4 regions of the Rhizobium sp. WYCCWR 11152 genome follow, and region 2 is predicted to be linked to each of the others. Evidence: riboswitches for the same ligand, from Rfam matches in the RefSeq annotation. Region 2 holds a riboswitch; each other region holds the start of a gene.

Region 1 (7,471 bases), on a different contig from region 2:
AGCCGCCACTCCTCAACCCCGATCAGTCCACGCCCCGGCCACCAGATACCGGCTTTCATCAAAGGTGCCGCCGGTGCCGGCTTCTCCGTGCCCGACAGCATCGCCCCGGCATAATCGAGAAAGGCCCGCGCATTGGCATCGCCGCCCTCGATCAGATAGGCCCAGAGCGCGTTGAGATCGTCGAGATCGATATTGGAGAAAGGAACCAGCCCGGCATCCGGCCTGGCATCGCCCGGCAGCACCGCAATCAGTGCCCCGGCGCGGGACGCTGCCGCATGCAGCGCTTCCAGCGCATAATGGAAATAGCTGGCGCCGCCGAGCGCCCGCACGACAATCAACTTGGCATGCCGCGCGGTGCGCTCGACATAGGTGTCGATAGACATCGGATGCTTCAGGCTCATCAGGCTGGCGAGCCGCAGCGAATGCGCCGCCCCACGGTCGCGATGGGCGGCGGCGATCGCGGCAAGCTCGCTGTCGGCCGCCGACAGGAACAGGATGTCGCCCGGCGTCTGCCCGAGGTCGATTGCCTCCTCGCCGTCGCTGATCGTTCCCTGTTGAGCCAGAAGCAGATGCATCGGGTTACGCCAGCGCTTCGATCGCCGCCCTCACCGCGTCCTGATCCATTTCGTGCAGGCCGATGACGACAAGGCGCGTGGCGCGCTTTTCGCTCGCGCCCCAGGCGCGGTCGAAATAATGGTCGATGCGGCTGCCGACGGCCTGGATCTGGAGGCGCATCGGCTTGCCCGAGACATCGACGAAACCCTTGAGGCGCAGCACGTCATGGGCGACAATGATGCCCTTAAGCGCTTCGACGAAGCCAGCGGGATCGGCAATGGGTCCGAGCTCGACGACGAAGCTGTCGAATTCATCATGGTCATGCGGCGCACCGTCCTCATGCTCCAGCTCGTGATGCGACTTGCGATTGGCGACATCGTCCTCCGTGCCGATGCCGAGGCCGAGCAGGATGCCGGCCGACACCTCGCCGTTCTTCGCTTCGATCATCACGGGCTTGCGCACCGTGCGGGAGGCGACCTCGTCGCGCACCCTGATAAGGCCGGCAGCGTCGATCAGGTCTGTCTTGTTGAGCACGATGAGATCGGCGCAGGTAAGCTGGTCCTCGAACAGCTCCTCGATCGGGCTTTCGTGATCGAGCGACTCGTCCTCGGCGCGGCGCGCATCGACAGCATCATGGTCATCGGCAAAACGCCCTGCGGCAACGGCGGCGCTATCCACCACCGTGATGACGCCGTCGACAGTCACCTGCGTGCGGATATCAGGCCAGTTGAAGGCGGCGACCAGCGGCTGCGGCAGAGCAAGGCCCGAGGTCTCGATGACGATATGGTCGGGACGCTGTTCGCGCTCGAGCAGCTTCGTCATCGTCGGGATGAAGTCATCGGCGACGGTGCAGCAGATGCAGCCATTGGTGAGCTCGATGATGTCATCCTCGGTGCAATTTTCCGCACCGCAGCCCTTAAGCACGTCGCCGTCGACGCCGAGATCGCCGAATTCGTTGATGATCAACGCAATCTTCTTGCCGCCGGCATTGGTGAGCAGATTGCGGATCATCGTCGTTTTGCCGGCGCCGAGGAAGCCGGTGATGACGGTTGCGGGAATCTTCTGCTGGTTCATAGACTTAACCCTTCATTTTCAGCGGCAGGCCTGCCGCGATGAAATAAACTTCGGCGGCCTTCGCCGCGATCGATTGGTGCAGCCGGCCGGCATGATCGCGAAAATCCCGCGCCATGCGATTGTCCGGCACGATGCCGAGACCGACCTCGTTGGAAACGAAAACAAGCCACGCCTTCGCGGCGGGCAGGAAATCGGCAAGGGCTGCAAATTCCGCCGCCATATTCCGCTCCTCCATCATCAGATTGGTGACCCAGAGCGTCAGGCAATCGACCAGCACGATGCCCCCTTCGCCGTCTATGGCGGCGAGTTTACCGACGAGATCGAGCGGCTCTTCATGCGTTGTCCAGGACGGACCCCGATCGGCCTTGTGTTGGGTGATGCGCGCCTGCATCTCCTCGTCCCATGCCCGGCCGGTCGCGACATAGTGACGGTCGAGGCCGGTCGCTGTGACGAGGGATTCGGCGAAACGGGATTTGCCGGAACGTGCGCCGCCGAGGATGAAGGTGGCGGTCATACTCAAAAGCCCCTCAGGGAGAGTGCGTAGCCGTGGCTTGTTCCGAGTGCACCTTTCTCGGCTACTGAGAGTGTGACACCCCCCTCTGTCCTGCCGGACATCTCCCCCACAAGGGGGGAGATTGAATCGCCGAGAGCTTTTCTCCAAACAATTGATGTAACACGACGGTCGTGCGGCTTGCCGACCTCCCTCCTTGTGGGGGAGATGTCCGGCAGGACAGAGGGGGGTACCCAGCATTCGACATAAGCGGCCGAAAACACTCCTCTTGCAGCGCTGCTTGGAGGCGTGGCATGCGCCGCACCAGGCCGCGCCGAATTCAATCGTTCAGCCAAGACAACCTCCGTGCTGGCAACGGGCATATTGCCCAGGTGTGGGCTTCTCGCCCGGCACGCATGGCAGGTCTCCTGGCTCGCGGTTATCGGCCGCGATCGGGGCAGACCGGAAACCGGTCGCCCTGATCGTGCCAGCGGATCATCCTCGCCTTCCCGGCTGCATCAGTGAAAAGGTGGACGATTCGTAGACTTGAGAGGCGTCCGACCCCGGTTGATCACCATGCATATCCAGTGGCTTTTCCGGCATGTCACCCATCCCGCCCGCTTGCATTATTGCAAGCCGCCGGCCGGAAGGGCCTGATGCCGGATGGAAGACCCTGACCGCTCTACAGTCGCGGGGTCGGCTGTGATGAAGGCGCCCGGCTTGGGTCCGCCCCGTCACATTCCCTTTTCATCCGGAAGGGCGCAACACCGATCCGGAACCATCCGTTATGTCAGGATGGTCAGTCGACCATCCGTTATCGGGATGGTTAGGCAAGCGCAGGGATGAAGTCAACCGGCCTTGGCGGCCGCCCGATCGCCAGCCACGCGACGCACTTACCCAAGCACGACTTACTCTACCTTAAATATCGTCATTTATCAGAGGCTTACGTCATAAAAAATTTATTCCATCCGCCGGCTTTTCGCCGCAATTGCGTCGCAAGCGGACTGCGCGACCATCTCCGCCCTTGACCGGGCCTCTCCCCGCCTAGTTGTCTAGCCATGCTTATGAAATTGGATCGGCGCCGTTTCCGCGCGCTGCGTGTTTTCTTCGATCCGGGACGCCTGCGGGCGCTGGCCCGCCGTAGCGAGGTCGGCCTGTCGCTTGCGGGCGCCGTCGTCGGCGTCATCTCCGGTCTCGCCGTCACCGGCATGAGCTACGTCTCCAACGAGCTGCATCAGCTGGTCTTCGGCATCGCCGACAGCGAAAGGTTGAGCTCGTCCGAGATCGAAAACAAGCTGCTGCTGCTCACCGCCCCCGTCATCGGCGGCGCCCTGCTCGGCCTGCTGCTTTTCGTGCTGGCGAAACGGCGCAAGAAACCGATGGTCGACCCGATCGAGGCCAATGCGCTGCATGGCGGTCGCCTGTCCCTGACCGACAGCATCATCGTTGCCGTGCAGAACCTGATCTCCAACGGTTTCGGCGCCTCCGTCGGCCTGGAGGCCGGCTATACCCAGCTTGCCGCCGGACTCGCCTCGAAATTCGGCCTGAAGCTGCAGCTTCGCCGCTCGGACTTGCGCACCCTCGTTGGCTGCGGCGCGGCAGGCGCCATCGCCGCCGCCTTCAACGCGCCGCTGACCGGCGCCTTCTATGCTTTCGAGCTGATCATCGGCACCTATACCATCGTCTCGCTGACGCCTGTCGTCGTCTCCGCCCTCGTCTCCACCCTGATCGCAAGGCTGCTTGCCGGCAGCGATTTCACCATCGATATCGGCAGCTTCGGTTCAGTCGTGCCGGCCGATTATATCCCGGCGCTGCTGCTCGGTGCTTTCTGCGCCGGTGTCGGCATCCTGATCATGCAGGGCGTCGCCTTTGTCGAGGAGCTGGCGCGCAAGAGCTCGATCGCCCCACCCTTCCGCCCGGCGCTCGGCGGCATCATCGTCGGGCTGTTGGCGATGATCTCGCCGCAGGTGCTCTCGGCCGGCCATGGCGCGCTGCATCTCAACCTTTCTCATGAGGTGGCGATCCCGACGCTGATCGGCCTCTTCCTCTTGAAATCCTTCGCCTCGGCGATCTCGATCGGCTCCGGCTTCAGGGGCGGACTGTTCTTCGCCTCGCTATTCATGGGCGCCCTGCTCGGCAAGCTCTTCGCCTATTGCGGCCCCTATTTCGCCGATGCGACGCTGACGCCCGTCATCTATGCCGTGGTCGGCATGAGTTCGCTTGCCGTCGCCGTCATCGGCGGGCCGCTGACCATGACGTTCCTGGCGCTCGAAATCACCGGCGATTTTCCGATCACGGCACTGGTGCTCGCTGCCGTCATCACCTCCTCGCTCGTCGTGCGTTCGACCTTCGGCTACTCCTTCGCCACATGGCGGTTCCATCTGCGCGGAGAAAGCATCCGCAGCGCCCATGACGTCGGCTGGATCCGCAACCTGACGGTCGACAAGCTGATGCGCGCCGACGTCAAGACGGCAAGGGCGGGCATCTCTCTGGAGGAATTCAAGCAGGCCTTCCCGATCGGCTCGACCCAGCGCGTCATCCTCGTCGAGGAGAGCGACAAATATGCAGGCCTCGTGCTGGTGCCGGAGATCTACGCGAACCCGACCGACGCTCAGGACGAGGGCAAGACGCTTGCCGATTTTATCCACTACCGCAACGATTTCCTGCAGCCGCAGATGAATGCCAGGCAGGCGGCGGCGATCTTCGACAAGAGCGAAAGCGAAGCGCTCGCCGTCGTCAACAACCTGATCGAACGCAAGGTGATCGGCCAGCTCAGCGAAAGCTATACGCTGCGCCGCTACAGCGAAGAACTCGACCGCCGCCGCCGAGAGGTCTCAGGCGAGATCTGAGCGCCGTCGCGCCGATCGGATCGACGCTTCAGACGGCGTCGGCGAGCTTGAACACGTCGGCCCGCTTCGAAACGCCGCGCAGTTCAAACGAACCCAGATACTCGCAAGCCACGGCGCAGGTGGTCGCGAAGCTCTCCGACATCAGCAGGTCTTGCTCAAGCGTGCCGCAGAGCTTTTCAAGCCGCGAGGCCTCGTTGACGGCCCTGCCGATCACCGTGAAATCAAGCCTGCCGCGCGCGCCAATATTTCCATAGAAAACCTCGCCGAGATGCAGCACGACGTCGACACCGATGTCAGGACCTCCATCGCTCCTCCGCTGACCGTTCAGCACCTTGTTGGCTTCCAGAATATTCCTTGCCGAAGCCAGTGCGGCCATGCACGCCTTTTGCTGGTCTTCGGCATCGGTCGGAAAGATCGCCAGCACGCTGTCGCCCATGAACTTGAGGATCTCGCCGGAATTCTCCTCGACATGCCGGCCGATCAGCTCGAAATGCTCGTCCAGAAACCCGGCAATTTCGCCTGGCTGATAGACTTCGGTCAACGCCGTGAAATTCCTGAGATCCGCAAGCAGGATCGCAGCATTGATGGAGCCACCCTTTCCTCTCTGGATCTCGCCCGCAAGGATGCGCGCGCTTGTCTTGGCGCCTGTATAGACGGCAAGGATATCCGATGCGGTTTTCGATGCCGCGATGCGGTAGCAAGCCAGCCCCAACGCCGGGAAGAGCTTCGCGACGATCGCCAGTTGATTATCAGAAAATCCGCCCGGCCTGTCGCTTGTGAGAGACAGACTGACCCCGCGCAACGCAGCCTCCTTCGGAAACTCCAGCAGGCTCACCAGATGATCCGTGCCGCCACCATGCGCGAATTCCGCAAGCTGCGGGTAGTTATCGACACCCTCACCCTTGGCGATGTTCCATCGACCTGACGTTTCGCCACGACCCAAAAGAAAATAGATCGGGGTCTTCTCGAAATTCAGCACTCCCGCAGTGCCATATTCGGCATTCTCGATCGTGGTCGCACCGCCGCGCACGAAATTGGCCGAGACGCCGCCATACATGGGATGAATTGACGGCATTGAAATGCTTCCCCGCCAGATCGGAAAGCCATCCGCGATCAGCCGATCGCACAATCCGGCTATCAGCTCGCCAATATGCTCAGCTGTGATTCCGTGTTCTATAAGCCACTGAATATGATTGTTAATTTCCGAACCTCCAAATGACCGACGCAGTTTATGGTCGGAAATCGGGCAAATGGACGGCGATGGCCAACCGGGGCGGCGCCAAGTCAACCAATAGTCGAGTCAGGCAGATATTTCTAGCCACTGACTCCGGCAACGACAACCACAGGGCATGCTGAAGGAATAATACCTGCCGTTGCCGTTATTGCCTGCCGACGAGAAGCGGTGGAGAGTGCGGCAGAAATAAAAGACGGTGCCGCAGCGCCTGCGGATATCTCACATCCTCACCGTCATGCCGCCGTCCACCGTCAGTACGTGGCCATTGACGAAGGAAGCGGCGTCGCTTGCCAGAAACAGCGCCGCGCCGGCAATCTCGTCCGGCCGCCCCCAGCGCTGAACCGGGATGCGCTGACGCACGAAGGGCATCAATTCCTCGTTCGCGGCCATCGCCGCATTCGTCTCGGTGGCAAACCAGCCGGGCGCAATCGCATTGCTGGTGATCCCGTGCGGGCCGAATTCGACCGCCATGCCGCGCATCAGTCCGGTCAGGCCCTGCTTGGCTGCCGGATAGACGCAGTCGCCGGGCATGACGACATGGCCGCTGATCGAGGTCACCGCGATCAGGCGGCCGTGATTGCGTCGCTTCATCAGCACGGCAGCGTCGCGCGAAAGCGTCATCGCCGCCGCCAGGTCGGTGCGCAGCAGCTCGATGATCGCATCATCGTCGAATTCGGCCAGAGGCCGCCTGTCGCGGGCGCCGACATTGTTGATCAAAATATCGAGGCGACCATGGATCTTGTCGATATCGGCCATCGCAGCACGCTGGGCATCGCGGTCGGCGATATCGAATGCGGCCGCCTCCGCCGTGCCACCCGCTACACGGATAGCCTTTACGGCGTCTTTCAGCGTCGCCGCCGTGCGTCCGTTGACGATGACATGCGCGCCGGCCTCGGCAAGGGCGCGCGCCATCTCGAAGCCCAGACCACGCCCGCCGCCGGTCACCAGCGCCACCTGACCTGCCAGTGAAAATCTGTCCAATATGCTCATCATTTTCGTCGCTCTCAACCGGGTCCGTCGCGACAGTTAATGGACTCAGTCAACTAATTTGGCAATAGAGGAACGACGAGACCGGAGACGCATTCGGCTTAACCGAGCAGCCCGGCCAGCCAGTGCGGATCGAGATGACGTTCCAATTCTCCGGCGATCTCGTCAAGCGCCTGCTCGACGCTCTCGCGGTAATTCCGCTGCTCGCCCAATAGCCCAAAGCTTTGAAGCAGCCGAGCGCGGTAGCTGTCGCTGCCGAACAGCCCGTGCAGATAGGTGCCC
Region 2 (7,471 bases):
CCTGCGTCGCCTCTCGCGGTTACACGCAGGAGGACATGCTCGACGGCGTCGTCATCGTCGGCGCCAGCGCCATGCATGCCGAGATCAAGGAGGGTGCTGCAACGCTGTCGTTTTGACGATACACCGTCGGGATGGGCGGGAGTTCGGGCGGCGTCTCCCGCCGGCGTCGTCAGGCTTTGCGGACCGGCGACAGGCGCGGAAGAATACCAAGCGCCTATTCTTGCGCTCGGCAATATACTTGTGAGATTGTATCGATATACATGCGATAATGCCCGACGAAGGCAGCGCGGGGATTTCGATGACATCCGTGAAGGTCAATGAGCTGATATCGGTGGCGGGGCAGCCCGATGCCGCAGGCTTTGCTGCCTTCGCGGCTCAAGGCTTTGCCGCCGTCATCAATGCCCGGCCTGACGGCGAGGAGCCGGAGCAGCCGGGCAATACGGTGGAAAAGGCTTCCGCCTCCGCGGTCGGGCTTTCCTACAGTTTCGTGCCGGTGAAGGGGACCGAGATCACCGAAGCCGATATCCGCGCCTTTCAGTCGGCGATGGCGCAAGCGAAGGGGCCGGTTGTCGCCCATTGCAAGAGCGGCACGCGGGCGCTGATGCTCTATGTGCTGGGCGAGGTGCTGGATGGGCGGATGAAGCCCGGGGATGTCGAAGCCTTCGGTCAAAACCTGGGTTTCGATCTTGCCGGCGCGCGCCGCTTTCTCGAGAAGCGGACAGGGCAGGTGCCTCATGTGAAGGCCTTCTTCGAGCCCCGCACCTGCAGTGTGCAATATGTCGTTTCCGACCCGGCGACGAGACGCTGTGCCATCATCGACCCGGTGTTCGATTTCGACGAGATGTCGGGGGCGACGGGAACGGCCAATGCCGACGCCATCCTCGCTCATATCGAAAGTGAAGGGCTGACAGTCGAATGGATCCTCGACACGCATCCGCATGCCGATCATTTCTCCGCCGCGCATTATCTGCATGAGAAGACCGGCGCGCCGACGGCGATCGGCGCCCATGTCACCGACGTGCAGAAGCTCTGGAAGGAGATCTACAACTGGCCGGCCCTTAAAACCGACGGTTCGCAATGGGACCGGCTGTTTGCCGATGGCGACACGTTCGAGATCGGTGCGCTTAAAGTCCGCGTGATGTTTTCGCCCGGGCACACACTCGCCTCGATCACCTATGTGATCGGTGACGCCGCCTTCGTGCACGATACGGTGTTCACGCCGGATTCCGGCACGGCGCGTACGGATTTCCCCGGCGGCAGTGCTGCCGCCCTCTGGCACTCGATCCAGGCCATCCTGTCGCTGCCCGAGGAAACCCGGCTCTTTTCCGGCCACGATTATCAGCCGGGCGGCCGGCACCCACGCTGGGAAAGCACGGTGGCGGCGCAGAAGCGCTCCAATCCGCATATTGCAGGCATCGACGAGGCCGGTTTCGTGGCGCTGCGCCAGGCACGCGACCGCACGCTGCCGAAGCCGAAGCTGATGCTGCACGCGCTGCAGGTGAATATCCGCGGCGGACGGCTGCCCGAGCCGGAGGGGAATGGCCGGCGGTATCTGAAGATACCGCTGGATGCTTTGTGAGAGCGGGGGATAGTTGGCCGGTGACGACGTCTGGACGCTGCGCCGCCCGGGAAAAAGAGCTGGGTATCAGGAGCGACCTTTGCCATCGAGCAATTCTGACACCGGTAGCGGCAGGTCTGGATGTGCACGGCATAATCCGAGTAGATCTTCCCTTGCATCCGGGTAATCCTGAAGTGCAGCACGACGGTACCATTTGAATGCTTCTGTCAGATCGATCTCGCAGCCCACGCCGTGCTCTTTCAACTGGGCTAGCCTGTACTGTGCACCAGCATGATCCTGATCTGCGGCTTGGCTGTACCATCTGACAGCGTCTGCTGCATCGATATCGCAACCGTCGCCGTCTTCTCTCATCAAGCCCAGCAAATATTGCGCGTCGGCGTGGCCTTGATTGGCGGCTTTCTCAAGCCACTCGCAGCCTTCGGGCGCGCTCTGTGCAACTCCGTCCCCCATGAGATAGAGGCCCGCCAGGAGGAATTGCGCGTCGGCATGACCTTGTTCGGCGGCTTTCTGAAGCCATCCCGCGCCTTCTGTTTTATCGCGGGTGACACCTTCACCTCGTGCGGTGATGTGGCCCAATTCAAATTGTGCTTGCGCATCGCCTTGCTCGGCTGCTTGGCGAATCGCGTCTATCCTGGCGGCGGCGAGATCGGTGCTATCCGGATTGCTCATTGCTACATCAAACCTCGTTGAAATCGGTGGCGCCAAAACTATGTCGGGGCCTGCCTTCCGCAATCCGTCGTGACGCAGGTCCGGCAACGACTACGCCTGCGGATGTCCCAGCGCTTTTTCCAGCACGCCAGGCGGCAGCTTCTGCGCGAGGGCATCGCCAAGCTTTGCCTCGAGGTCCCGCAATTTGCCGTCGAGGGAGGGAAGGCCCGCGGGGCCGAAGGCTTCGATGTAACGATCGGCTTCACCCTTTGCCAGGAATTCGACCAGGACGTTGTCCTCGACCCAGAGTTTGACGATCCGGAAGAGGCCGGTTTCCACCTGCTCGGCGCACCAGCCTTCGCGGGCGGCGGCAGTCTCGATCGACGCGGCGTCTACCGCGGCGCTGACCAGCACGTGGGCGGTGACCGGCTCGAAGGTCGCCGGGCGCTGGCGGATGCCGAGCGGTGCGTCCGGATCGAAGACCGCGGTTGCGGGCAGGATTTTGAGGAAGGAGCCTTGCGTATCGCCCGATACGACGAGCCAGGCGTCATGGGGAAAGGGCGGGGTCGGCGCCCGCAGCGCGGTCGCCTCCATGAGCTCCGCCAGCACCCGGGCGACGCGACCGGGATCGCGCACGCCGAACGACATGTGATGAATCATCGCGCGTCTCCTTCCATTGTTGCCGGCTGGCGGGCCTCGGTCCCGCGGGAACGCCGGCGTGCATCGTCGATCAGGGCCTGCACGGCCCATTGCGCGGCCTTCGCGGCTTCAGCGCCCGACAGGCTCCAGTTATCTTTCATGCTCTCCCATCCCGAAGCAGAGCAGAGCGCTGTCACAGCGGCGAGCAGATGCCGGGCATCTTCTGCGGGAATCGTCCCGGTGACATCGCGCAGCGCGATCGAAAACTTCTCGCGCCGCGCCTCGGCATGGGCGAGCCTCACCGCGCGACCATGAGGATTGTGCAGCATCGCTCTCACCAGCGGCTCGTCGCGGTCGAAGGCAGAAAAGAGCTCGGGAATATGCGCCACTACTTGCTCAGGCGAAGCCGGCAGCGCCGGCACGGCGATCAGCGCATTCACCCAGTGCCAGAACGCGGCGAGCAGTGTCTCCTTGTTGGCGAAATAGCGATAAAGCGTGCGCTGCGGCACGCCGGACTGGCGGGCGACGAGATCGAAGGTGACCTCGTCGCTACCGGCGCGCAACAGGGCGGCAAGACCTTCCATGATGCGGTCCTGCGTGATGGTCGCCAACTCTTCGCGGGCCGTGGGTCGAGGCGGTGTCACTTTATTCATGGCAGTATTAATGCCATAATGGCAGCATTGCTGTCAAACGTCTTCTGGCAACCGGCGGTTTGCGCGGTGAGACGGCATGAAGCGCATTTGTCGGTGAGGCGGCATGACACGCGGGAATAGTTATTGACGCCGGGCGGGCCGGCGACGTAACTGGGGCGACGGTTCCCTGAAGATGACTCCAAGGGGATTAATAGGGAACACGGTGAGGATGACCCAGTAGGGACCGAGACCGTGGCTGCCCCCGCAACTGTAAGCGGATTGTCGATCATCTCAGGAGTGGCCAGCGACTGGCCATCTCTGAAGGGCTCATGGCCCTGCCACTGCGAGATATCGCGGGAAGGAGGATGAAACGACGGATATCCGCAAGCCAGGAGACCTGCCGTCAATCACGATCCAATCAACCGGGCGGGGATGCCCGGACAAGGAACAGATATGATTGACCTGCTGAACCTTCGCCGAATTCCGGCATGCATCCGTCTCGATTGGGCCTCCTGCGGCTAGTGCACGCCTAAGCGTGCTTTCGGTCCGCGCATATGCGCGGAACGGCCGTGATTTTCCCTTCATCGAGGTTTTCCATGCGCCAGATTCTCGCCACCATGACATTTGCCTTCGGGCTCGCCGGCTTTGCGGCACCAAGCCTTGCCGCGACCCGATATCCCTTGACCATCACCAATTGCGGCCAGCAGGTGACCTTCGAAAAGGCGCCATCCAAAGTCGTTTCGATCGGTCAGGGCATGACCGAAGTGCTCTTCTCGCTCGGCCTTGCCGACAAGATCGCCGGAACGGCCGTCTGGGTCGGTCCCGTCCTGCCGCAATATGCCGAGGCCAACAGCAAGATAAAGCGGCTTGCCGACAACGACCCGAGCTTCGAATCCGTCGTCGGGCAGGAGCCCGACCTGGTGACGGCCGAGTTCGAATGGCATGTCGGCGCGCAGGGCTCGGTCGGCAAGCGGGAGCAATTCAAGGATCTCGGGATCAATACCTATCTCGCGCCGGCCGATTGCGTCGCCAAGGTCAACACTGATGGCGGCGACGGCGTGCGCAAGGAGCTGTTCACGATGGACCTGATCTACCGGGAAATCGCCGAGCTCTCGGAGATCTTCGACGTCAAGGAGCGCGGCGATGCGCTGATTTCCAAGCTGAAGAAGCGCGAGTCGGATGCCGTCGCCTCGATATCAGGCGCGTCGGGCAAGAACCTGCCCGTCGTCTTCTGGTTCTCCAGCAAGGAGGTCAATGGCGACGCCTTCATCGCCGGCAAGAACAGCGCGCCCGCCTATATTCTGAAGACGATCGGTGCGAAGAACGTCGTCACCACGGAAGAGGAATGGCCGCTGGTCGGTTGGGAAACCATCGCCCAGGCTAACCCTGCCGTCATCGTGCTCGCGACCATGGACCGCCGCCGTTACGCCGCTGACGATCCCAAGGTCAAGGTCGATTTCCTCGAGAACGATCCTGTGACCAAGGAGCTGGACGCGGTCAAAAACAAGCACTTCGTGATGATGGACGCGCAGTCGATGAACCCGACGATCCGCACGATCGACGGTATCGAGACATTGGCGAACGGCATCAAGTCCTTCGGCCTGGCGCAGTGAAGGCAGTGTCGGTCAGGCAACAGGGATGGTGGGCGCTTGCCGCGCTCACCACGGCGGCACTTCTCCTGCTCGGGCTGATGGTCAGTCTTGCCGTTTCGATCGGCGAGATCGCGATCCCGCTTGCGACGACGGCGGAGGCGATTTCGAACCGTCTGTTCGGAACGGATTTCGAGCTCAGCCGCATCCACCAGGGCATCGTCTGGGATTATCGTCTGAGCCGCGCGCTCGTCGCGGCCAGCGCCGGCGCGTCGCTCTCGCTTTCGGGCGCGATCCTGCAGGCGCTGCTGCGCAATCCGCTGGCCGAACCCTACGTGCTCGGCATCTCCGCCGGTGCCTCGACGGGGGCCGTCTGCGTGATGATCCTCGGTTTCGGCTACGGTGTTCTCGGCCTGTCGAGCGGCGCCTTCATCGGTGCGGTCATTGCCTTTTTGCTGGTCGGCATCCTGGCGACGGGTGCGGGGGGAACCGGTGAGCGCATCATCCTGTGCGGCGTCGCCGGTTCGCAGCTCTTCAATGCACTAACCTCCTACATCGTGACGACATCGGCGAATGCCGAGCAGGCGCGCGGCATCCTGTTCTGGCTGCTGGGTTCGCTCAGCGGCGTGCGCTGGCCCGATGTCTATCTGTCGGTGCCAATCGCGCTTGCCGGCTTCGTCATCTGCATGGCCCATGTGCGGGCGCTCGACGCCTTCGCCTTCGGCACGGATGCCGCCGCCTCGCTCGGCATTGCCGTACGCCGCGTCCAGATCGTGCTGTTCGCCATGACGGCGGCGATGACGGCAAGCGTCGTCAGCATGGTGGGTTCGATCGGCTTCGTCGGCCTCGTCATCCCCCATGCCGCCCGCTTCCTCGTCGGGCCGGCGCATAGGCGGCTGCTGCCGGCAACGGCGCTCGGCGGCGCGATCTACATGGTCGGCGCCGATATTATTTCGCGCATCATCATCCCGCAGCAGATCCTGCCGATCGGGGTCGTCACCGCGCTCTTCGGCGCACCGGCCTTCGCCGTCATCCTCTATCGTGTGCGGGGGAAGGCATGAGCATCAGCATCGACGAGGTGAGCTTTGCCGCCGGTAATATCGTCATCGTCAACGGCGTCAGCCTGACGGTGGAAAAGGGCAAGGTGCTCGGTCTGCTCGGGCCGAACGGTTCCGGCAAGTCGAGCCTTCTCAGATTGATCTGCCGGCTGCGCAGGGTTCGCAGCGGCATCATCCGGCTGGGTGACGACGACATTTCCTCGCTGCCGCGCGCAGCCCTTGCGCGTCGCGTCGCCTTCGTCGAGCAGCAGTCGACGACCGATACGCAATTGACCGTGCGCGACGTGGTGCGGCTCGGCCGCACGCCGCATCGCGGGCTGTTGTCGTCCTGGGGTGCCGGAGACGACGCCGCCGTCGACGAGGCCCTGTCGCGGGTGGGTATGCAGGAGAGGGCGGGCCAGCTCTGGCAGACGCTGTCGGGCGGCGAGCGCCAGCGCGTCCATATTGCCAGATCGCTGGCGCAGGCGCCGAGCGAACTGCTGCTCGACGAGCCGACCAACCATCTCGATATCCAGCATCAGCTCGACATTCTCTCGCTGATTTCGAAGCTCGGCATCACCTGCATCGTCGCGCTGCACGACCTCAATCTGGCGGCGATGTTCTGCGACAGGCTGGCGGTGCTTCAGAAAGGCGAGATCGTCGCCTCCGGCGCGCCGGAGGAGGTGCTGACCGAGGATATGATCGGCCGGGTCTTCGGCGTTCGCGCCCATGTCCAGAAATCGGCCGTGCATGGCCGGCATCATATCCAATACGTCATGGATTGACGGATGGCCGGGAATTTCGATCTCAAGGAGGGGATCCGGGATTGTTGGTCGAGACGGTCGGAGACCTTCGACCTCGCTTTCGGCCACAGGATCGCCAGCGGTCACAAGGCCGGCGCTGTCTCTTCATGCATGCCGTCCTGCCAAAACCGCTGGGCATTTTCCGGCGACATGCATGAGTACAAAGATCTAAAGCGGCGGAAACCGCATTGCTTCCCGCAGCAACTTAATAGCCTCTGAGATCGAAGGCCCTCTGATCGGCGGCGGCTCTGCGCGTTCACAGAACTCTCGCCAGACAAACAGTGTCAGTTCTGCGCCATCCGTTGCGGTTTCCCCCGGTCCCTCTGCAAAATTCTCAAGCAGGCGATATCGAGCGTCCTTCCAGAACAACGCCTCCACCCATTCATATATCGGGATCACATGGAAGTGGATCGGATAACCGGGCGTGTGTCCATACCGGCCGATATAGACGCGCTGAGCATTCAATTGCCGTTTCAGCGTACTCTGAGCCCTTGCGAGCAATGGGCCGAATTCGGCCAAAGCGTCTTCAGGCAGATCCGACAGA
Region 3 (7,471 bases), on a different contig from region 2:
CGCTGTGCGAGGTCGGCAAGTTCGAATGCCAATTCATCATCGAGAAGTGGGACGACATCATTCCCAATCTCGTTGCCGACAAATATGACGCGATCATCTCATCCATGTCGATGAGCCTCGAGCGGCGTCAAAAGGTTGCCTTCACTGAAAAATACTACAACAGCCCGTCGGTGTTCATCGTTCGCAAGGACTCGTCGATCAACGACATCAGCCCCGCCGCCCTCAGAGACAAAAAACTTGGGGTGACATCGTCGACAGCCCAGGAATCCTTTGCCAACCATCTCTATCCGGAGATGAAAAAGACGATTTTTCGGTCTTCGCCCGAATTGTACAAGGGTCTGGCGGATGGCAACGTCGACATTATCCTCGAGGATAAACTCGCCATCTATGACTGGATTGCCAACACCAAGGCAGGAAGTTGCTGCGAGTTCAAAGGGCCGGATCTGGTCGACGTCACATACTTCGGTGAGGGTGCCGGTATCGCGCTGCGCCTGGATGACAAGGAGCGTCTGACGCGCCTGAACGAAGCGCTGAAGAGCATCAAGGCGGACGGAACCTACGATATGATCAACGCAAAATATTTCCCGTTCAGCATCCAGTAGTTCGCCGGTCAATTTTCGAGAATACGGGATGGCCGGGTTTTCGCCCGGCCATCCCTATCAAGTCCTGTCTTACGCAATCCCGGACGCAAAACCGCTGCGCACTTTTGCTGGAATTGCTCTAGGTCGCATCGCTATGCGGCTTTCGCCACGTCTCCGTGCGGATCGAGGACATATTTCGTCGCCGCTCCCTGGTCGAAGCTTTCATATCCATTGGCGGCATCGTCGAGCGGGATGACTTTGGCGTTGACGATATCGGCAATTGGCAGTCGGTCGTGGAGGATCGCCTGCATGAGCTGACGATTATATTTGATCACCGGAGTCTGGCCGGTGTGGAAGGACTGTGCCTTGGCCCATCCGAGGCCGAAACGAAGCGAAAGATTGCCGTGTTTGGCGGCGTTGTCGACGGCGCCCGGATCCTCGGTAACGTAGAGGCCGGGAATACCGATCGAACCCGCGGCACGGGTAATTTCCATCATCTGATTGAGCACGATCGCCGGCTGCTCCCCGCCCGAGTGGCCGCGTGCCTCGAAGCCGACCGCATCGATGGCGCTGTCCACTTCGTTGGTGCCGACGACCTGCGCGATCATGTCGCCAAGACGGTCGCTCTTCGACAGGTCGATCGGTTCGAAACCGACTTTCGCCGCATGCGCCAGGCGGTCCTTGTTGAAATCACCGATCATCACGACAGCAGCGCCGAGAATGCGAGCCGAAGCCGCAGCGGCAAGGCCGACCGGGCCGGCGCCAGCGACATAGACGGTCGAGCCGACCCCAACGCCTGCACGCACCGCGCCATGGAAGCCGGTGGGCAGAATGTCGGAGAGCATGGTGAGATCCCGGATCTTCGCCATTGCCTTGTCCCGATCGGGGATTTTCAGCAGGTTGAAATCTGCATAGGGAATGGTGACGTAGCGCGCCTGTCCGCCGATCCAGCCGCCCATGTCGACATAACCGTAAGCACCGCCGGCGCGGGCCGGGTTTACCGTCAGGCAGACGCCGGTATCCTGAGACTTGCAGCAGCGGCAACGGCCGCAGGCGACATTGAAAGGCACCGAGACGATATCGCCGATTTCGAGCATCTCGACATCGATGCCTTTCTCGATGATCTCGCCGGTGATTTCATGACCGAGGACCAGGCCCGGCATCGCCGTCGTTCGGCCGCGGACCATGTGCTGATCGGAGCCGCAGATATTGGTCGAGATCACCTTCAGGATGACGCCGTGTTCGATGCGGCGGCCGTCGGGCGCTTCCAGCTTCGGATCGTCGATGTCGCGGACTTCGACCTTGCCCGGCCGGAGATAAACGACGCCTCTATTTTTGCTCATGGATTCCTCCCACTTGTTTGAATGCCTCGATCTGCAACCGATGCAGTCGATGGCAACCTTCCCTCCGGCCTGCCTCCTCTGCAGTCCGGTGTCCACAACACGAGGATACCGCCGCACCGGGCGATATTCGAATTTTCAAAACGGACAGATTGGATGGAGAAGAGGAGTGAACGCCACGGCTTTCGCCTGTCGTTCCGCTCGTGATCGTCTGCCTGCAATCCGTCGATTTGCTCTGCCAAGAGCTGGTTTCCAGCTCCAGAATCTCCTTCCGATCCATCTCGATATCTTTCCGGATGTCTATCCGGCGATTTCCTTGAGGATTTCAGTTCTTCTACCGCTGCGGGGGGAGCGTCGGCGGGTCAGGCCGGCTTCCCAATGTCCATTTCGCCAGTTTGCGAGATAGCGCCTTGAACGCCACAAACAAACCATGCCTGACGGAAAACAGCGATCAAGAAAACGACATGGGTGCAACTCAAAGACGACAGTTGGCAAAGTCGCCATAGCTCGCTGCGCAGGGGGAATAATTGATCCCGCGAATACGGCGGTTTTCCGGATCGTCTGGGAAGATTGATCGCCGCCTAAAGGCTTTAGGCGCGATGCGGTCGCCGGCTGCGGCTGACGTCGATGGCCGTGTGCCAGAGCACGGCGCCGAGGATGATCGCGCCGCCGAAAAAGGTAGCGACGGGCGGTTGCTCGGCAAACAACAGCCAGACCCAGAACGGCGTGAGTATGATTTCCATCGTGCCGATCAGCGCGGCTTCAGCCGGCGGCATCCGCTTCGCCCCGGCAAGGAAGAGCACCAGCGCCAGGGAGAAATTGGTCGCGCCGAAGGCGGCAAGAACGATCCAATTGTGCAGGTCGAGCGAGCCGACCGAACCGAACGGGGCAAAGATGGCCAGCGTCAGGAAGGCGCTGACGACGGTCGGCGGCAGGCTCGGCACGCCGGGATTGATGCGCGGAATGATGATGACCAGCGCGAAGGACGCCGTCATGCCGAGCGCCAGCAGATCGCCCACGCCGGTCCCTCCGCCGATCGACGAGGCGACGATGACGGCGACGCCGAGGAGCGAGATGCCGCCGGCAATCAGCGTCCGCCTGGAGACCCTCTCCCTGAGGATGACCCAGCCGAGCATGGCCGCGATGAAGGGCGCGGTCGCATAGATCATCGTCACATTGGCGACGGTGGTCATATAGAGCGCCCCGATGAAGCATACCTGACTGAAAGTCTGGCATGCGATCATCGCAAGACCGGACGGATGGAAGACGGATCGCCATTGCTGCCGTGAAATGCCCCCTTCGAGGAAAAGGCAGGGGATCAGCAGGAACAGGCCACCGAACAACGATCGCCAGGCGATCGCCGTCCACACATCGGTCGTCAGGAGTCGCGAATAGACGCCGCTCGCGCTCCAGGCAAGTGTCGCGGCAACGATGAGAAGCACACCCTTCTCGTGCTCGCTGCCTGCGAGGCGTCTGGCCGGATTTTCAATTGTCACGCAGATATTCTCAAAGAAGGAAGTCGAACGCGGCTCATTTGTGCGTCAAGAATTGACATCAGACAAACGAATAGTAGAGATAGCTGTCATCGATTTTTTAAATGGCTGTCTCATGCACGAACCGATTGAGAGCGACCTGCTCAGAACTTTCCTGGTCGTTGCCGAGACGTCGAATTTCTCCGCAGCCGCCCAGCGCATCGGGCGGACGCAATCGGCCGTCAGCAGCCAGATCAAGAGGCTCGAAGAGACGATCGGCGAAACCCTGTTCGATCGGGGCGCCCGCGGCGTGCTGCTCACGCGCCCGGGCCTGCAACTCGTACCCTATGCCCGCCGGATCATCGATCTGTTGAGCGAGGCCGCCGCGACGATCCGCAGCAAGCCGCTGGACGGACCGGTGCGCATCGGAATTCCCGAGGAATACAGCCAGACGGTGCTGCCGGCAGCCCTTGCGGCTTTCGCTGTACGCCACCCGGCCGTCGAGGTCACCGTGTCCTGCGACTACACAGTCCGCAACCTCGCCGCCCTCGAGCGGGATGAGCTCGATCTGGCCGTCGTTTTCGACTGGAGCGATGAGACGAAAGGCGAGGTCATCTGCATTGATCCCACAGTCTGGGTCACATCGATGGTCCATCGGCTGCACGACATCGATCCCCTGCCGATTGCGACCTATCGCAACTCCACCTGGTCACGCGATTTTGCGCTCCGGTCGCTGGAGCAAATCGGCCGCAACTATCGGATCGCCTTCATCGCCGATACCGGCTCGGGGCTGAAGAATGCCGTCACCGCAGGCCTTGCCGTCACCACGCTTTCCCGCAGCAGCATTCCGCCCGGCTGCCGGGAACTCACCGCTGAAGACGGTTTCCCGCCGGTTGATTCCTCCAAAGTCGTGCTCCGCCGGAGCACTTACCGTTCCAGCGAGGCCGTTCGGGAACTTGCCGAAATGATACGGGACGCGTTCCAGCCTATGCCCGCATCTCCGATGGCGTGACGCGGCGGCGCAGGCGACGCCGGGTTTCGGACGGGCTCTCGGAAAAACTCGCCCTGTAGCTTCTCGCAAAGGCGGAGGCCGAATTGAAGCCGGTCGCCGCTGCGATGTCGGCGAAAGAGGCTGTCGTCTCGATCACCTTGCGGCGCGCCGCGTTCAGGCGCAGCGCGAGATAGTGCACATGCGGCGGCGCGCCGATGCTCTGCTGGAAGAGATCCTGCAGATGCCGGGCGCTGATGCCTACCCTGCGGGCCAGCCGCGTGAGAATCAGAGGCTGCTCGATATGCTCCTCCATCAGCCGCACCGCCTGCGCCACGCGGGGATCGTGCATGCGCAGACCAGCCGAGGCTGCGGAAAGCTGCTCATCGGCATGGAAGGAAGGCTGCTCGTAACGGAACAGCCGGCTGACCTCGAGCGCCAGCGAATAACCCTGCCGTTGCCTGATCACCTCCAGCATCAGGTCGACGGTCGGAAGCGAACCTGAGGTCGTCAGCCGCTTGCCGTCGATGACGAAACGATCCTTGACGGCCCGCACCTCAGGATAGGCCAACGCAAAATCCTCGTAGTCCTCCCAGTGGACGGTCGCCGGCAGCCCGTCGAGCAGGCTGGCTTCGGCCAGCAGCCATGTGCCGGACTCGATGCCGGCAATCACCGTGCGATAGCGGGCGGCCTGGGAGAGCTGCATCTTGAGCGCCGGCGTAGCACTTCGGCGCCAGTTGTAGCTGGCAAGCACGAACAGCGGCGTATCCTCGGTCGTCGCCTTGAAAGCGCCTTGCGCGGGCACGGCAATATTGCTGGTGGTCGGGACCGGTGCTCCGTCCGGGGTGAGCAGCCGCCAACGATAGAGCTCACTGCCGGAAATGCGATTGGCGCCGCGCAGCGGCTCGATGACCGAGGCGATCAGGATCAGGTTCGCGTCCGGTAGGACGAGAAGGTCGATATCGAGCCGTTCCGTCGATCGCTGCAGCAAGGCCATCTCCCTCGGGTTCCGATAATGTATCGATTGCTTCCGAAATTGCAACGCATTGCCATCCATCCTGTCGCGTAATGCGGACAAGACGAGGGAGAACAAAAACATGCCTCTTGCGATGAACCGCGATGTTTTCATCACCTGTGCCGTCACCGGCGCCGGCGACACGGTTTCCAGATCCAGCCACGTGCCGATCACTCCCAAGCAGATCGCCGAATCCGCCATCGACGCGGCAAAGGCCGGTGCGGCGGTCGTTCACTGCCATGTCCGCGATCCGGAAACGGGTGCCGCCAGCCGGCGCAACGATCTCTACAGGGAAGTCACCGACCGCATCCGCTCGGCCGATGTCGATGTCGTCCTCAATCTCACTGCCGGCATGGGCGGGGACCTGATCTTCGGGGATGTCGAAAGCCCCCTTCCCCTCAATCCTAAGGGCACGGATATGGCGGGCGCCACCGAGCGCGTCAGCCATGTCGCCGAATGCCTGCCTGAGATCTGCACGCTCGACTGCGGCACGATGAATTTCAACCTCGGCGACTACGTCATGACCAACACGCCGGCCATGCTGCGGGCGATGGCGAAGAAGATGACGGATCTCGGCGTGCGGCCCGAGATCGAAGCCTTCGACACCGGCCATCTCTGGTTCGCCAAGCAGCTCGCCGAGGAAGGCCTGATTGAAAACCCGGTGCTGATCCAACTCTGCATGGGCATCCCGTGGGGCGCACCCGATGATCTCAATACCTTCATGGCGATGGTCAACAACGTGCCTGAGAGTTGGACCTTCTCGGCCTTTTCGATCGGTCGCAATGCCATGGCCTATCCGGCAGCCGCCGTTCTGGCGGGCGGCAACGTGCGCGTCGGCCTGGAGGACAACCTCTTCGTCGGCAAGGGCCAGCTCGCCACCAATGCTCAGCTCGTCGAAAAGGCCGTGCAGGTGGTGGAGGGCATGGGTGCCAGGATCATCGGCCCGGAAGACGTTCGCAAGAAACTCAAACTGACGAAGCGCTGAGGACGGCATGACAGGGATCAACAAGGCGGCTTGTATCGGCGGCGGCGTCATCGGCGGCGGATGGATCGCGCGTTTTCTGCTGGCCGGCGTCGACGTGAACGTGTTCGATCCGCATCCGGAAGCAAGCCGCATCGTCGGCGAAGTGCTCGCCAACGCCGAAAAAGCCTATGCCATGCTGACCGGCGCACCCCTGCCGCCGCGCGGCAGGCTGACCTTCTGCACGACGCTCGCGGAAGCCGCCGCCGGCGCCGACTGGATTCAGGAAAGCGTGCCGGAAAGGCTCGACCTCAAGCGCGGCGTCCTGAATGAGATCGATGCCGTGGCGCGACCGGACGCCCTGATCGGCTCTTCCACATCAGGCCTGCTGCCGACCGATTTGCAGCGCGACATGAAGCATCCCGAGCGCCTCTTCGTCGCCCATCCCTATAATCCCGTCTATCTCTTGCCGCTCGTCGAAATCGTCGGCGGCGAGAAGACCTCGGCGGCGACCATCAAGGCTGCCATGGAGCGACTGCCGCCGATCGGCATGAAGGGCGTCCACATCGCCAAGGAGATCGAGGCCTTCGTCGGCGACCGGCTGCTCGAAGCGCTCTGGCGCGAGGCCCTGTGGCTGATCCACGACGACATCTGCACCGTCGAGACCCTCGATGACGTCATCCGCTACTCTTTCGGCCTGCGCTGGGCGCAGATGGGCCTGTTCCAGACCTATCGCATCGCCGGCGGCGAGGCCGGAATGCGCCACTTCCTCGCCCAGTTCGGCCCCTGCCTGGCCTGGCCCTGGACCAAGCTTACCGATGTCGTCGATCTCGACGATCCGCTGATCGAAAAGATCGGCCAGCAATCCGACGAACAGGCGGCCGGCCGCTCGATCCGTGAACTCGAACGCATCCGCGACGAAAACCTCGTCGGCATCCTGCAGGCCCTCAAGGGCGGCGATGGCGGCAAGGGCTGGGGCGCGGGCAAACTGCTGAAAGACTTCGAGCAATCGCTGTGGGCAGGAGGCGGCGGGACGATTAAGTCTTTCGATCCGTCGAAGCCGCTGAGGCTCGTCGAGACGAAAGTCAGCCCAGCCTGGGTCGATTATAACGGC
Region 4 (7,471 bases), on a different contig from region 2:
AAGTAAGTTTGCCAGACGAGGAGATCCGACCATGCTGAACAGACGATTGTTGCTGATGGGCGCTGCTTTTGGGGCGCTTGTGGTTCGCTTAGGCCTGGCCGGCAAGGCGATCGCCGGCGAGAGGTTTGCGGTGACCCACACCGAGGAGGAATGGCGCAAGCTGCTGACGCCGGATCAATATGTCATTCTGCGCCAGGCGGGGACGGAACATCCCTTCACCAGTGCCTTGCTGCATGAGGAGCGAAAGGGCAATTTCGCCTGCGCCGGCTGCGACCAGGACCTCTTTTCCTCGACCACCAAATTCGACAGCGGCACCGGCTGGCCGAGCTTCTGGGCGCCGCTTGAAAATGCCGTCGGCACCACCGGCGACACGACCTTCAGCATGGCACGTACCGCCGTGCACTGCAGCCGTTGCGGCGGTCACCTCGGCCATGTCTTTGATGACGGCCCGAGGCCAACCGGGCTTCGCTACTGCATGAATGGGCTTGCCATGACCTTCCATCCGGCCTCGGCCTGATCGAGAGATGATCTTGTTGTTTTGCCTCAGGGCTGACGGCCGCCAGCGCGGATTGAAAGAGTCAGAGCGTCCTTTGTGCGTCCGAAAGAACGCACGGCGCTCTAGCGCTGCAGCCAGGCTTCGATGCCACGGGCTGCCGCCCGGCCGGTCGCCAGGCAGGCGGTGAGGAGATAGCCACCAGTCGGCGCCTCCCAGTCGAGCATTTCGCCGGCGACGAAAGTGCCCGGCAGTGCCTTCAACATGTAGTTTTCGTCGATGCCGCTCCAGCGGATGCCGCCGGCCGAGGAGATCGCTTCGGCGATCGGCCGGGTTTCGATCACCGGCACCGGCAGAGCCTTGATCATGCCGGCGAGACGCTCCGGATCGGTGCGGTCGCGCTCGGGAGCGAGTTCGCGCAGCAGTGCCGCCTTGACGCCCTCGAGGCCGGCGCCCTTGCGCAGGCGGTTTGAAAAGCTCGATTTGGCGTCCTGCCGCGCAAGGTCGCGGCTCAGCCTGTCGATGGTGCGGCCGGGTGCGAGGTCGAGCGTCAGGACGGCGCTGCCATGGTTCAGCAGCCGGTCGCGCAACGCGGCCGTATGGGTATAGATGAGGCTGCCTTCGATGCCGCTGCCGGTGATGACGAATTCGCCGGGAAACGTGCCGGCCTCGGACGTGGCGGTGACCGATTTCACCGGCTCGCCGGCGAAACGCTCGCTGAAATTCCTGCTCCAGCCGACGACGAAGCCGCAATTGGCGGGTTGAAAAGTGTCAATTTCCACACCCTTGCCGGCCAGCCAAGGCACCCAGGCAGCATCGGAGCCGAGGCGCGGCCAGCTTGCGCCGCCGAGCGCCAGCAGGGCTGCGTCACAATGGACGATGCCGCGCCCTTCGGACGTTTCAAAAACATAGCCGTCTTCGGCAAAACCGGTCCAGCGGTGGCGGGTGCGCAGCGTGGCGCCCTGTGCCTCCAGCCGCCTGAGCCAGGCGCGGAGCAAAGGCGAGGCCTTCATCACCTTCGGGAAAACCCGGCCGGACGAGCCGACGAAGGTCTCGGTCCCGAGCTCTGCTGCCCAATTCCTGATATCATCAGGGGTAAACGCATCAAGAGCGGGGCGCAGACGGGCGGAGGCCGCGGCGAAACGCGTGGTGAAACGGGCATAATCCTCAGAATGGGTGATGTTGAGACCCGATTTGCCGGCCAGCAGGAACTTGCGGGCAAAGGTCGGCATGGCGTCATAGACCGTCACCGCATGACCGGAACGGGAAAGCAGTTCGGCAGCCGCGAGACCCGCCGGGCCGCCGCCGATGATTGCAATCCGCTTCTGGTTCATTGATCTCTTCGCCCGATTCTCTCTGCATGCAGTTTTGGCGCGGGCGCGGATCGCCTGCAAGGGCAGAGATTAGAGCAATTCCAGGAAAAGTGTGAAGCGGTTTTCCGTCCGGAATTGCGGGAAAACAAAGAGATAGAGCATTTTCGTGATTCGAAGAAAAACGGAAATGCTCTAGTGGTGCGGATGCGTGCACTGGCCGTGGTCGGCGAGAACCTCGATGACGCGGCATTGGTCGACGCGGCCGTGGCCGCAGCCTTCCACCATGGTTTCCAGCTCGGCCTTCAGCGCCATCAGGCTGCGGATGCGCTGCTCGACCTCGATGAGGCGGGCCTTGGCGATGGCGTCGGCCGAGGCGCAGGACTGGTGCGGATCGTCCTGCAGGGTGAGCAGCGTGCGGATCGCCTCGATCTCGAAGCCGAGTTCGCGGGCGTGGCGGATGAAGGCGAGGCGGCGGATATCGGCGGGTTCGAAGGAGCGCTGGTTGCCCTCGCTGCGGCTCGGGGCCGCGAGCAGGCCGATGCTTTCATAATAACGCACCGTCGGCACCTTGACGCCGCTCTGGCGGGCGGCTTCACCGATCGTGATCTTTTTCATGATTTTCCTCTTGCACCTCTAGTCACTAGAGGATGTAGGAGGGATGCTTCTGTTTGACAAGGAAGCGGATCATGGCTGAGAGCGAGACACGATACCGGGTTGGCGGCATGGATTGCGCCTCCTGCGCAACCAAGATCGATACGGCGGTCAGACGCTTGGCGGGTGTCGCCGATGTTTCCGTTTCGGTGATGGCAGGCACGATGACCGTCCGGCACGATGGCAGCAGTGATCTCAAGGCGATCGAGAAGAAGGTGACCGGGCTCGGCTATTCCGTCGCGCCGCTTGCCGGAAACGCTGCGCCTGCGCATGCCCACAGCTTGCAGCATCGTCACGACCATGGACATGAGCACCGTGATCACGCGGGCCATGACCACGATCATGCGGTGCATGATCATGAAGGGCACGACCATGCAGGCCATAGCGATGACCATGCAAGTCATGACCACGACGATCATGGCGAGAAGGAAATTGAGGGGCTGCACGGGCACGACCATGCGCCGATGGCCGGTCCCTGGTGGCAGAGTAGGAAGGGCCGGCTGACCATCCTTTCGGGTGCGGCACTCGTTGCAGCCTATGCCGTCGGCCATCTCGTGCCGGCGGTTGCCTCCTATGCCTTCATCGTCGCCATGCTGATCGGGCTGGTGCCGATCGCCCGGCGCGCTATCATGGCCGCTTTCTCAGGCACACCGTTTTCGATCGAGATGCTGATGACGATCGCCGCTGTCGGCGCCGTCATCATCAATGCCGGCGAAGAGGCGGCAACCGTTGTGTTCCTGTTCCTCGTTGGCGAGCTGCTGGAAGGGGTGGCAGCGGGCAAGGCGCGCGAAAGCATCCAGTCGCTGACGGCGCTGGTGCCGAAGACCGCGCTGCTCGAAGACAATGGGCAGACGCGGGAGGTGCCGGCGGAAAGCCTTTCGGTCGGCGCCATCATCATGGTTCGTCCTGGCGACCGGATCTCGGCGGACGGCATCATCCTCTCAGGCGAGAGCGCGATCGACGAGGCGCCGGTGACGGGTGAGAGCACGCCGGTACACAAGGGCGTCGATGCCGTCGTTTTTGCCGGCACGGTCAATGGCGACGCGGTGCTCAGGGTTCGCGTCACGGCGGCTGCCGCCGACAATACCATCGCCCGCGTCGTCAAGCTGGTGGAGGAGGCGCAGGAATCGAAGGCGCCGACGGAGCGCTTCATCGATCGGTTCTCGCGCTATTACACGCCCGGCGTGGTCGTGGTCGCAGCGCTGGTCGCGGTCGTTCCGCCGCTGCTGTTTGCTGGGCCGTGGGGCGAATGGGTCTATAAGGGCCTTGCGATCCTTTTGATCGGCTGCCCCTGCGCGCTCGTCATCTCGACGCCGGCGGCAATCGCCGCCTCGCTTTCATCCGGTGCGCGGCGCGGGCTGCTGATGAAGGGCGGCGCGGTGCTGGAAACGCTCGGCAAGGTGACGATGGTCGCCTTCGACAAGACGGGCACGCTGACGGAAGGCAAGCCTCAGGTGACTGACATCATTTCGTTCGGGCTGAGCGAGGCGCAGGTGCTGTCGCGCGCGGCGGTGCTGGAGCAAGGCTCCAGCCACCCGCTGGCGCTGGCGATCCTCAACCGTGCCAAGGCCGATGGTGTTCCCGTGCCGCCGGCCTTCGAGCTGGAAGCGCTGCCGGGCAAGGGTGTCAGCGGCAAAGTCGGCGGTGAGGCGCTGGATCTGCTGTCGCCGCCTGCCGCCCGCGAGCGCGGGACGCTCGGCGCGGAACAGGATGCACGCATCACGGCGCTGAACGACGAGGGCAAGAGCGTGTCGGTGCTGCTCGTCAATGGTGTTGCGGCCGGCTTGATCGCGATGCGCGACGAGCCGCGCGAGGATGCCGAGGCCGGGCTCGCTGCCCTCAAATCAGCAGGCGTCAAGGCGATGATGTTGACGGGCGACAACAAGCGGACGGCAGCAGCCGTTGCCGGCATGCTCGGCATCGACTGGCGCGGCGAGATGATGCCGGAGGACAAGCAGCGGGTCGTCGGCGAATTGAAGCGCCAGGGTTTCATCGTCGCCAAGGTCGGCGACGGCATCAACGATGCTCCGGCGCTGGCCGCTGCCGATATCGGCATCGCCATGGGTGGCGGCACCGATGTGGCACTGGAGACGGCGGATGCCGCCGTGCTGCACGGACGCGTCGGCGACGTGGCGCGAATGATCGAACTTTCCAAACGCACGATGCGCAACATCCTGCAGAACATCACCATCGCACTCGGGCTGAAGGCGGTGTTTCTGGTGACGACGATCGCCGGCATTACCGGGCTCTGGCCAGCGATCCTCGCCGATACCGGCGCCACCGTACTGGTGACGATCAACGCACTGCGGTTGCTTCGGATAAAAATATGAATGTCGTTTGGGGAGCCGGCTTCTGCCGGCTCTTTTTATGATGGGTTCTCCACAGCGCTTTTCCGTTAACGCTTCATTATCCACATCATACACAGGCGCGGCGATTCGTTGTCGCCATTGCTGCGCCGCCGCAACAACTTGTTGACGTCATCGGCGATTCGGGTACCATATCTAGTGTTCGAGGTTCCGTCGATTCGTGAGGATCGGCGGCTAAGACGGGAATTCGGTGCGCTTCGCCATCATGGTGCGGCAATGCCGGAGCTGCCCCCGCAACTGTAAGCGGCGAGCAACTGTCCGATTTCAGGTCACTGGAGCATGATGCTCCGGGAAGGCTGGGCAGGCGCTTTGACCCGTGAGCCAGGAGACCTGCCTCGAACGAAACGTCCACGGGCGGGGTGTCCGGAAGGTCGCGTTGCATGCCTGCGGGGAATCTCCGCATCGCGTTTCGCAGGCCCGAACCTCCGCCCCCGAAACCTTCGCATTGAGCCACTTCGGGGTGAAGTCATGTCAGTATCTCAGTTCAGGCCGCCACCCGCTCAAGGTAGAGGGCGGAGTACGCCCAGCGGCTAAACAGCCGCACAGCTCAAATCATCAGAGAACTTTTCGACGGATATCGACAGATTTCCGATCGATGTCCTGCGCCCAATCGCGTCGTCACGAGGAATATCATGACCATTACCGTCTACAGCAAGCCTGCCTGCGTCCAGTGCACTGCCACCTACCGCGCCCTCGACCGGTTGGGTGTCGATTATGACATCGTCGATATCTCGCAGGATGCCGAAGCGCTCGATCGCGTCCGCAGCCTCGGCTACATGCAGGCGCCCGTCGTCATCGCCGGCGAGCAGCATTGGGCGGGCTTCCGTCCCGACATGATCAGCGCGCTCTCTTGACGTGAGGACAAGCGATGGGCCTGATCGTCTATTATTCCAGCCGATCCGAGAACACCCATCGGTTCGTCGTCAAGCTCGGACTGCGCGCGGCGCGCATTCCGCCAGGTGGCGCAGACGCATTCCATATCCGCGAACCCTTCGTGCTGATCGTGCCGACCTATAGCGGCGACGGCGGCAAGGGCGCCGTTCCCAAGCAGGTGATCCGTTTCCTCAACGATGCGGAAAACCGCGGACACATCCGCGGCGTAATCGCCGCGGGCAATAGCAATTTCGGCGAGACATACGGGCTCGCCGGCAACGTGGTCTCGCAGAAATGCCAGGTGCCGTACCTTTACCGGTTCGAGCTCATGGGCACCGAAGACGACGTCGCCAAGGTCAAACACGGAATGGAACGATTTTGGACACGGGAACAAACCTGACGCGGGATGCGGGCGCAAAACCGCATCACACTATTGCTCAGCCCGCCGGGGAGAGGCCGTCGAAGGCAGCCGAAACCCTCGACTATCACGCGCTGAACGCGATGCTGAACCTCTATGACGATGAGGGGCGGATCCAGCTCGACAAGGATCGAATGGCTGCCAAGCAATATTTCCTGCAGCATGTAAACCAGAACACGGTGTTCTTCCACAATCTGAGGGAAAAGCTCGATTACCTCGTGACCGAGGGTTATTACGAGCAGGAGGTTCTCGACCAGTATTCCTTCAATTTCGTGCGGGATCTGTTCGACCAAGCCTATGCCAAGAAATTTCGTTTCCCAACCTTCCTCGGCGCCTTCAAATATTACACCAGCTATACGCTGAAGACCTTCGACGGAAAGCGCTATCTCGAGCGCTATGAGGACCGCATCTGCATGGTGGCTCTGGCCTTGGCGCGCGGCGACGAGGCCCTTGCCCGCGACATGGTCGACGAGATCATTTCCGGCCGCTTCCAGCCGGCAACGCCGACCTTCCTCAACGCCGGCAAGAAGCAGCGCGGCGAACTGGTTTCCTGCTTCCTGCTGCGCGTCGAGGACAATATGGAATCGATCGGTCGGTCGATCAATTCGGCGCTGCAATTGTCGAAGCGCGGCGGCGGCGTGGCGCTGTCGCTGACGAATATCCGCGAGGCAGGCGCGCCGATCAAGCATATCGAGAACCAGTCCTCAGGCATCATCCCTGTCATGAAGCTGCTCGAAGATAGCTTCTCCTACGCCAACCAGCTCGGCGCGCGGCAGGGGGCAGGTGCGGTCTATCTCAACGCCCACCACCCCGACATCATGCGCTTCCTCGACACCAAGCGCGAAAATGCCGACGAGAAGATCCGCATCAAGACGCTGTCGCTCGGCGTCGTCGTGCCCGATATCACCTTCGAGCTAGCCAAGAACAACGAGGATATGTATCTTTTCTCGCCCTATGACGTGGAGCGCGTCTATGGCGTACCCTTCACCGAGATTTCGGTGACGGAAAAGTACCGCGAGATGGCTGATGATGCCCGCATCTCCAAGAAGAAGATCAAGGCGCGCGAATTCTTTCAGGTGCTTGCCGAAATCCAGTTCGAGAGCGGCTACCCCTACATCATGTTCGAGGACACGGTGAACCGGGCGAACCCGATCGCCGGGCGTATTTCGATGAGCAATCTCTGCTCGGAGATCCTGCAGGTGAGCGAGGCGAGCGAATATAATGACGACCTTTCCTACAAACATCTCGGCAAGGATATTTCCTGCAATCTCGGCTCGCTGAATATCGCGGCGGCAATGGATTCGGCCGATTTCGGCAAGACGATCGAGACCTCGATCCGGGCGCTGACGGCCGTTTC

What was found. Region 2 has a riboswitch for cobalamin ahead of G9X67_RS04980 (ABC transporter substrate-binding protein). Riboswitches for the same ligand answer to the same signal wherever they lie in the genome.
Region 1: another riboswitch for cobalamin. It lies ahead of cobU (bifunctional adenosylcobinamide kinase/adenosylcobinamide-phosphate guanylyltransferase); the one in region 2 lies ahead of G9X67_RS04980 (ABC transporter substrate-binding protein).
Region 3: another riboswitch for cobalamin. It lies ahead of fdhA (formaldehyde dehydrogenase, glutathione-independent); the one in region 2 lies ahead of G9X67_RS04980 (ABC transporter substrate-binding protein).
Region 4: another riboswitch for cobalamin. It lies ahead of nrdH (glutaredoxin-like protein NrdH); the one in region 2 lies ahead of G9X67_RS04980 (ABC transporter substrate-binding protein).

The regions. Positions count from the first base shown of each region.
Region 1 covers NZ_JABFCP010000008.1:123,266-130,736, reverse strand. The annotation lists gene cobN (cobaltochelatase subunit CobN) at 1-575, opposite strand, end outside; gene cobW (cobalamin biosynthesis protein CobW) at 580-1,629, opposite strand; gene cobU (bifunctional adenosylcobinamide kinase/adenosylcobinamide-phosphate guanylyltransferase) at 1,634-2,143, opposite strand; cobalamin riboswitch at 2,520-2,917, opposite strand; gene G9X67_RS10475 (chloride channel protein) at 3,178-4,968, shown strand; gene G9X67_RS10470 (adenylate/guanylate cyclase domain-containing protein) at 4,997-6,043, opposite strand; gene G9X67_RS10465 (SDR family oxidoreductase) at 6,422-7,192, opposite strand; gene G9X67_RS10460 (cobyric acid synthase) at 7,291-7,471, opposite strand, start outside.
Region 2 covers NZ_JABFCP010000004.1:61,637-69,107, reverse strand. The annotation lists gene G9X67_RS05005 (DsrE family protein) at 1-116, shown strand, start outside; gene blh (bifunctional sulfur transferase/dioxygenase Blh) at 299-1,579, shown strand; gene G9X67_RS04995 (tetratricopeptide repeat protein) at 1,646-2,248, opposite strand; gene G9X67_RS04990 (hypothetical protein) at 2,339-2,887, opposite strand; gene G9X67_RS04985 (TetR/AcrR family transcriptional regulator) at 2,884-3,450, opposite strand; cobalamin riboswitch at 3,662-3,918, shown strand; gene G9X67_RS04980 (ABC transporter substrate-binding protein) at 4,095-5,111, shown strand; gene G9X67_RS04975 (iron ABC transporter permease) at 5,108-6,148, shown strand; gene G9X67_RS04970 (ABC transporter ATP-binding protein) at 6,145-6,909, shown strand; gene G9X67_RS04965 (HIT family protein) at 7,096-7,471, opposite strand, start outside.
Region 3 covers NZ_JABFCP010000012.1:228,267-235,737, reverse strand. The annotation lists gene G9X67_RS26550 (transporter substrate-binding domain-containing protein) at 1-602, shown strand, start outside; gene fdhA (formaldehyde dehydrogenase, glutathione-independent) at 734-1,924, opposite strand; cobalamin riboswitch at 2,146-2,349, opposite strand; gene G9X67_RS35445 (EamA family transporter) at 2,512-3,417, opposite strand; gene G9X67_RS26535 (LysR substrate-binding domain-containing protein) at 3,530-4,405, shown strand; gene G9X67_RS26530 (GlxA family transcriptional regulator) at 4,380-5,378, opposite strand; gene G9X67_RS26525 (3-keto-5-aminohexanoate cleavage protein) at 5,479-6,381, shown strand; gene G9X67_RS26520 (carnitine 3-dehydrogenase) at 6,389-7,471, shown strand, end outside.
Region 4 covers NZ_JABFCP010000028.1:34,064-41,534, forward strand. The annotation lists gene msrB (peptide-methionine (R)-S-oxide reductase MsrB) at 32-517, shown strand; gene G9X67_RS34195 (TIGR03862 family flavoprotein) at 619-1,827, opposite strand; gene G9X67_RS34200 (helix-turn-helix domain-containing protein) at 1,999-2,421, opposite strand; gene G9X67_RS34205 (heavy metal translocating P-type ATPase) at 2,493-4,787, shown strand; cobalamin riboswitch at 4,952-5,176, shown strand; gene nrdH (glutaredoxin-like protein NrdH) at 5,456-5,677, shown strand; gene nrdI (class Ib ribonucleoside-diphosphate reductase assembly flavoprotein NrdI) at 5,692-6,096, shown strand; gene nrdE (class 1b ribonucleoside-diphosphate reductase subunit alpha) at 6,075-7,471, shown strand, end outside.